Duganella dendranthematis: one gene and its partner. The protein of the gene in region 2 interacts with the protein of the main gene of each other region in a pairwise test. Links are inferred from orthologs where the notes say so. Each region holds a gene or a part of one and is shown on either strand. Other genes may lie near its edges. The genes, in order: aceE and nth.

Evidence for each region.
Region 1: the proteins of nth (region 2) and aceE interact in binary tests that used the Escherichia coli proteins (3 or more experiments, as listed by UniProt). The link is inferred for Duganella dendranthematis from one-to-one orthologs.

The regions. Positions count from the first base shown.
Region 1 is NZ_CP051684.1:1,051,824-1,055,342, forward strand. What follows is about bases 245-3,441. They hold aceE (pyruvate dehydrogenase (acetyl-transferring), homodimeric type), read right to left. Parts: upstream 3,136-3,441; coding sequence 445-3,135; downstream 245-444. Other genes in these bases: aceF (dihydrolipoyllysine-residue acetyltransferase), read right to left, coding at 245-415; folD (bifunctional methylenetetrahydrofolate dehydrogenase/methenyltetrahydrofolate cyclohydrolase FolD), read left to right, coding at 3,402-3,441. Also shown: more of aceF, read right to left, coding at 1-244; more of folD, read left to right, coding at 3,442-3,519. UniProt on the Escherichia coli protein: Component of the pyruvate dehydrogenase (PDH) complex, that catalyzes the overall conversion of pyruvate to acetyl-CoA and CO(2).
Region 2 is NZ_CP051684.1:3,814,988-3,818,214, forward strand. The notes cover bases 16-2,920. They hold nth (endonuclease III), read right to left. Parts: upstream 1,840-2,920; coding sequence 1,192-1,839; downstream 16-1,191. Other genes in these bases: proB (glutamate 5-kinase), read left to right, coding at 16-1,119; rsxB (electron transport complex subunit RsxB), read right to left, coding at 1,836-2,510; HH213_RS17445 (polyhydroxyalkanoate depolymerase), read right to left, coding at 2,580-2,920. Also shown: more of proB, read left to right, coding at 1-15; more of HH213_RS17445, read right to left, coding at 2,921-3,227. UniProt on the Escherichia coli protein: DNA repair enzyme that has both DNA N-glycosylase activity and AP-lyase activity. The DNA N-glycosylase activity releases various damaged pyrimidines from DNA by cleaving the N-glycosidic bond, leaving an AP (apurinic/apyrimidinic) site.

The DNA of each region.
Region 1 (3,519 bases), 2.8 Mb from region 2 along the record:
TGACCATGACTTCGATGACTTCCACTTCCTTGAAGTCGCCGATGTCCGGTACCTTGACATCAACCGGGCCGGCCGATGCTGCCGGCGCGGCGGCTGGCGCCGGCGCAGGGGCAGCGGCAGCCGGTGCTGGCGCAGCGGCGGCAGGAGCGGCAGCCGGCGCAGGCGCAGCGGCGGCGCCATCGGCCTCCAGCAGCAGCACCAGCGAACCCATGGCAACCTTCTCGCCAACCTTCACTTTGATCTCCTTCACCACGCCGGCGGCCGACGAAGGAATCTCCATGCTGGCCTTATCCGATTCAACGGTGATCAGCGACTGATCGACCTTGATGGTGTCGCCAACCTTGACCATCACTTCGATGATCTCAACTTCCTTGAAATCGCCGATATCCGGGACTTTAACTTCCACAATGCTCATAGCGTTTGCTCCGTATTTTTCTAAGCGGATTATTGGGTCACCGGATTTGGCTTGTTCGGATTGAGGTTGTACTTGGCCACAGCCTGTTCAACCACCGAAGCGTCGATCTTGCCTTCTTCCGACAGCGACTTCAGTGCGGCGACCGTGATGTAGTAACGGTTCACCTCAAAGAACTCGCGCAGCTTGGCGCGGCTGTCCGAACGGCCGAAACCATCGGTGCCCAGCACGCGGTAGGTGCGGTCTTTAGGAATGAAGGCGCGGATCTGTTCAGCAAACGCGCGCATGTAGTCAGTGGTCGCCACGATCGGACCGCTGGTGTCTTTCAGCAGTTGCGCCACGTATGGCACGCGCTGTTCTTTGGTCGGATTGACCAGGTTCCAGCGCTCGGCGTCCTGACCATCGCGCGCCACCAGTGTCAGCGAAGGAGCGGACCACACGTCGGCAGCGATGTTCCAGTCGTTCTTCAGCAGTTCAGCCGCGAAGATCGACTCACGCAGGATGGTGCCGGAGCCGATCAGCTGTACGCGCTGTTTCAGCGACTCGTCGCCTTGCTGCAGCAGGTACATACCTTTCAGGATGCCCTCTTCCTGGCCTGGCTTGATGCCTGGGTGTGGGTAGTTCTCGTTCATGATGGTGATGTAGTAGAACACGTCTTCCTGTTCTTCCACCATGCGGCGCATACCGTCTTGAATAATCACTGCCAGCTCGTGACCGAAGGTCGGGTCATACGGCATGCAGTTCGGCACAGCCGCTGCGAACAGGTGGCTATGACCATCTTCGTGCTGCAGGCCTTCGCCGTTCAGCGTCGTGCGGCCGGCGGTGCCGCCCATCAGGAAGCCGCGTGCGCGCATGTCGGCCGCTGCCCACACCAGATCGCCGATACGCTGCATACCGAACATCGAATAGTAGGTATAGAACGGGATCATCACGCGGTTGTTGGTCGAGTACGAGGTCGCCGCAGCGATCCACGAGCTCATACCACCGGCTTCATTGATACCTTCTTGCAGGATCTGGCCGGCCTTGTCTTCGCGGTAGTACATCACCTGGTCTTTATCGACCGGCTCGTACAACTGGCCTTGCTGGTTGAAGATACCGACCTGACGGAACAGACCTTCCATACCGAAGGTACGCGATTCATCGACCAGCACCGGCACGATGCGTGGGCCGACGCTCTGGTCTTTCAGCAGCGTGGTCAGGATACGTACGTAAGCCTGGGTCGACGACACTTCACGGCCTTCGGCGGTCGCGTCCAGCACGTTCTGGAAGGCGCTCAGCGGCGGTACGGTCAGTTTTTCGTCGGCTTGCTGGCGACGGGCCGGCAGGTAGCCGCCCAGCGCGGCGCGGCGCTCGTGCAGGTATTTGATTTCCGGTGCGTCGTCGGCTGGCTTGTAGAACGGGATGTCGGCCAGTTGATCGTCCGGAATCGGGATCGAGTAGCGGTCGCGCATTTCGCGCACGGCTTCGTCGGTCAGTTTCTTGGTGTTGTGCGCGGTGTTGCGTGCTTCGCCGTGCTTGCCCATGCCGAAGCCCTTGATGGTTTTCACCAGCAGGACGGTCGGTTGGCCTTTGTGTTCTTGCGCGACCTTGAAGGCGGCGTAGATCTTGTGCGGATCGTGACCGCCGCGGGTCAGGCGCCAGATGTCGTCGTCGGTCATGTTGGCAACCATCTCCAGCAGCTTTGGATGCTTGCCGAAGAAGTGCTTGCGCACGTAGGCGCCGTCTTTGGCCTTGTAGTTCTGGTACTCGCCGTCGACGGTGTCCATCATCACTTTGCGCAGGATGCCTTCTTTATCCTGTTGCAGCAGCGCGTCCCAGCCCGGACCCCAGATGACTTTGACCACGTTCCAGCCGGCGCCACGGAATTCGCCTTCCAGTTCCTGGATGATCTTGCCGTTGCCGCGCACCGGACCGTCCAGGCGCTGCAGGTTGCAGTTGACCACGATGACCAGGTTGTCCAGCTTCTCGCGCGCGGCCATGCCGATCGCGCCCAGCGATTCCGGTTCGTCCATCTCGCCGTCGCCGCAGAAGGCCCAGACTTTGCGGTCGGTGGTGTCGGCGATCGAGCGCGCGTGCAGGTATTTCAGGAAGCGTGCCTGATAAATCGCCATCAGCGGGCCCAGGCCCATCGAGACGGTCGGGAACTGCCAGAAGCTTGGCATCAGTTTCGGGTGCGGGTACGACGACAGGCCGCCACCGTCGACTTCGCGACGGAAGTGCAGCAGTTGGTCTTCGCTCAGGCGGCCTTCCAGGAAGGCGCGCGCGTAGACGCCAGGCGACGAGTGGCCCTGGATGTACAGCAGGTCGCCGCCGTGGTTTTCGCTCGGCGCTTTCCAGAAGTGGTTGAAGCCGATGCCCAGCATGTTGGCCAGCGAGGCGAACGAGGACAGGTGACCACCCAGGTCGCCGTCAACGCGGTTGGCCTTGACCACCATCGCCATGGCGTTCCAGCGCATCCACGAGCGCAGTTTTTCTTCGTATTCCAGGTTGCCCGGGCAGTGTTGCTCCTGGGACAGTGGAATCGTGTTGACGTAAGCGGTGTTGGCCGAGAACGGGATGTCCGAGCCGCTCTGGCGGGCCAGGTCGATCAGGCGTTCCAGCAGGTAGTGAGCACGATCAGGGCCCTCTTGTTCCAGCACTGAGGCCAGGGAATCCAACCATTCTTTAGTTTCTTGCGAATCCGGGTCGGTGTTTGCCGTTACCTGGTCAAGTTGAGCTGACATGTATTAAGTCTCCTGAGTTGAGATTGTGCCCCGAACCATGCGGCTTCCGGGTTGAGAGTTTGCTGATTATTTACTATTACTTTAATGATGTGTGGGGATTCTAGCAGCCTATTTTGCCTTTTTCAAATTACGATAAGGCATTTCATATTATGGGATTTCCCTATGAAAACCTTGTGCAGTGCAGCATTCGGCGATGGCGGAAAACGCGGCGGGATGGCCGCTGCCGCTTTATAATGCGGTTCTCCCTCTACCACTCTGGTTAAATCATGCCTGCTCAACTGATCGACGGAATCGCCCTCTCCCAAAAACTGCGCGCGGAAATTGCTGCACGTGCTGCAAAACTGACCGCCCAAGGCAAGCAGCCCGGCCTGGCCGTCATCATTG
Region 2 (3,227 bases):
ATGAATTCCGTCATACAAAAAGCTACCCGTATCATTATCAAGGTTGGATCGTCGTTGGTCACCAACGATGGACGCGGGCTCGATCACGCCGCCATTGCGCGCTGGGCCTCGCAGATCGCCGGCCTGCGCGCGTTGGGCAAAGAGGTGGTGCTGGTGTCGTCCGGCGCGATTGCCGAAGGCATGCTGCGCCTGGGCTTCGAGCAGCGCCCGACCGATATCCACGAACTGCAAGCCTGCGCCGCCGTCGGCCAGATGGGCCTGGCGCAGATTTACGAAACCAGTTTCCGCGCGCACCAACTGGGCACCGCGCAGGTGCTGTTGACGCATGCCGACCTGGCCGACCGTGAGCGCTACCTGAATGCGCGCTCGACGCTGACCACCTTGCTGCGCCTGGGCGTGGTCCCGATCATCAACGAGAACGATACGGTGGTCACCGACGAAATCAAGTTCGGCGATAACGATACGCTGGGTGCGTTGGTCGCCAATCTGATCGAAGCCGATGCGCTGATTATTCTCACCGACCAGCAAGGTTTGTTCAGCGCCGATCCGCGCAAAGATCCGTCGGCGGTGCTGATCCAGCACGGCCGCGCCGGCGATGCGGCGCTGGAGGCGATGGCGGGAGGCGCCGGCAGCAGCCTGGGTCGCGGCGGCATGCTGACCAAGATCCTGGCGGCCAAGCGCGCCGCCAAGTCGGGCGCGCATACCGTGATCGCCTATGGCCGCGAGAATGAGGTGCTGGCGCGGCTGGCTGGTGGTGAGGTGATCGGCACTGAGCTGGCGGCGCAGACCGGTCATCTGACGGCGCGCAAGCAGTGGATGGCGGATCATTTGCACACCGCAGGCCAGGTGGTGCTGGACGCCGGCGCGGTGCAGAAGCTGACCGGCGAAGGCAAGTCGCTGCTGCCGATCGGCGTGGTGGAGGTGAAGGGCGAATTTGGCCGCGGCGCGGTGATCACGTGCGTGTCGGCGGACGGTGTGCCGGTGGCGCGTGGGCTGTCGAACTACACCAGCGCCGAGACGCGCCGCATCATGCGCAAGCCGTCGAGCGAGATCGAGGCGATCCTCGGCTTCGTCGAAGGGCAGGAACTGATCCACCGCGACAACCTGGTGCTGGTCTAACCCGCAGGGCCACACAAGGGTCTGACCCCGTACGGGGTCAGACCCCGCGTATGCGCACGCTTTGGGGGAGTGTCAGGCGTTCGTTGGCGCTGGCGTCTTGTTTCGGTAGTCGCACAAATCGATCTGGATACAGTTCCAGCATTCGGGTTTGCGCGCCTTGCAGGTGTAGCGGCCGTGCAGGATCAGCCAGTGGTGCGCATCTTGTAGAAACTCTTTCGGCACAAACTTCAGCAGCTTCTGTTCGACGATGTCGACATTCTTCCCCGGCGCCAGCCCGGTGCGGTTGGAAACGCGGAAGATGTGGGTGTCCACCGCCATGGTCGGCTGGCCGAACGCGGTATTCAGCACTACGTTGGCCGTCTTGCGGCCGACGCCTGGCAGGGCTTCCAGCGATTCGCGGTCTTCCGGCACTTCGCCGCCGTGCAGCTCGACCAGCATACGGCAGGTGGCCATGACATTCTTGGCCTTGGTCTTGTACAAGCCGATGGTCTGGATGTAGGTCCGCAATTCCTCTTCACCCATATCCAGTATGGCCTGCGGCGTATTCGCCACCGGGTACAGCTTGCGCGTGGCCTTGTTGACGCCGACGTCGGTGGCCTGCGCCGACAGCAGCACGGCGATCAGCAGTTCAAACGGTGTGGTGTACTCAAGTTCGGTTACAGGATGGGGATTGGCGGCGCGGAAGCGCACAAACATTTCGTAGCGTTTTGCTGCGTTCATTCTTGCTCTTGTTCTTTCTTCAGGCGCGTGCGCTCCATGGCGGCGGCGATGATGGCGCGCTTGCGTTCCAGCGCGGCGGCCGATGCGGCGTCGGCCGGTTCGATGGTGTTGACTTTCTCCAGCTTGGCCGCAGCCTTCTCCGCCAGGCGCGCGTCGTTCTCTTGCTTGTCGCGTTTGAGGCGGAACGTGCGGAAGTCGTGGCGTTCGCGCGCGGCGTCGGCGTCGGCTTGCGACCACGCGTCCCAGCCGGTGGTCTCGGTGATCGGGTACATGACGATGCAGTCGACCGGGCAAGGCGCCACGCACAAGTCGCAGCCGGTGCACAGCGACGGCGCCACGGTGTGCATCAATTTGGCGGCGCCGATGATGGCATCGACCGGGCAGGCCTGGATGCACAAGGTACAGCCGATGCACAGCGCTTCGTCGATGTAGGCCACCGCGCGCGGCCGCTCAAGGCCATTCACGGGATTCAGCGGGATGACCTTGCGGCCGGTGACCGACGACAGCCGGGCGATGCCCTCGGCGCCGCCGGGCGGGCACTGGTTGATGTCGGCCGCGCCAGCCGCGATGGCTTCCGCATACGGACGGCAGCCGTCGTAACCGCACTTGGTGCATTGCGTTTGCGGCAGGACGTCTTCGATGCGGTCGGCGAGGGTTTTGTCGGTAGACACGGCGTGGCGGATGGCGTTAAAGCGCCATTATAGTAAAACGCCCCGTCAGACGGGGCGTTATCCACACGATCAGCCGTGTTTCTTGATGAAGGCGGTGATTTCCGGACATACCATCTCGCGCCAGCGGCGGCCGGAGAAGATGCCGTAGTGGCCGGCGCCTTTGACCACCAGATCCTGCTGCTTGTCGGCCGGGATGTTGCTGCACAGGTCGTGCGCGGCCTGGGTCTGGCCGGCGCCGGAAATATCGTCCAGCTCACCTTCGACGGTGAACAGCGCCACCGACTTGATGTCGGCCGGCTTGACCAGCTTGCCGCCGACCAACCAGTCGCCCTTCGGCAGCGAAAACTCCTGGAACACCGTCTTGATGGTGTCCAGATAGTATTCGGCCGGCATGTCCAGCACGGCGTTGTACTCGTCGTAGAACTTGCGGTGCGCCTCGGCGGTTTCCTCGTCGCCCTTGACCAGGTGTTCGTAGAAATCGCGGTGACTCTGGGCGTGGCGGCTCGGGTTCATGGCGACGAAGCCGGCGTGCTGCAGGAAGCCCGGATACACCTTGCGGCCAAAGCCCGGATAGTTTGGCGGCACCGGATAGATCACGGTGTTTTCAAACCACGAGTATTTCTTCTCGGTGGCCAGGTTGTTGACGGCGGTCGGCGATTTGCGCGGGTCGATCGGGCCGCCCATCATGGTCATGGTCTTCGGCAGTTTCGGATCGTT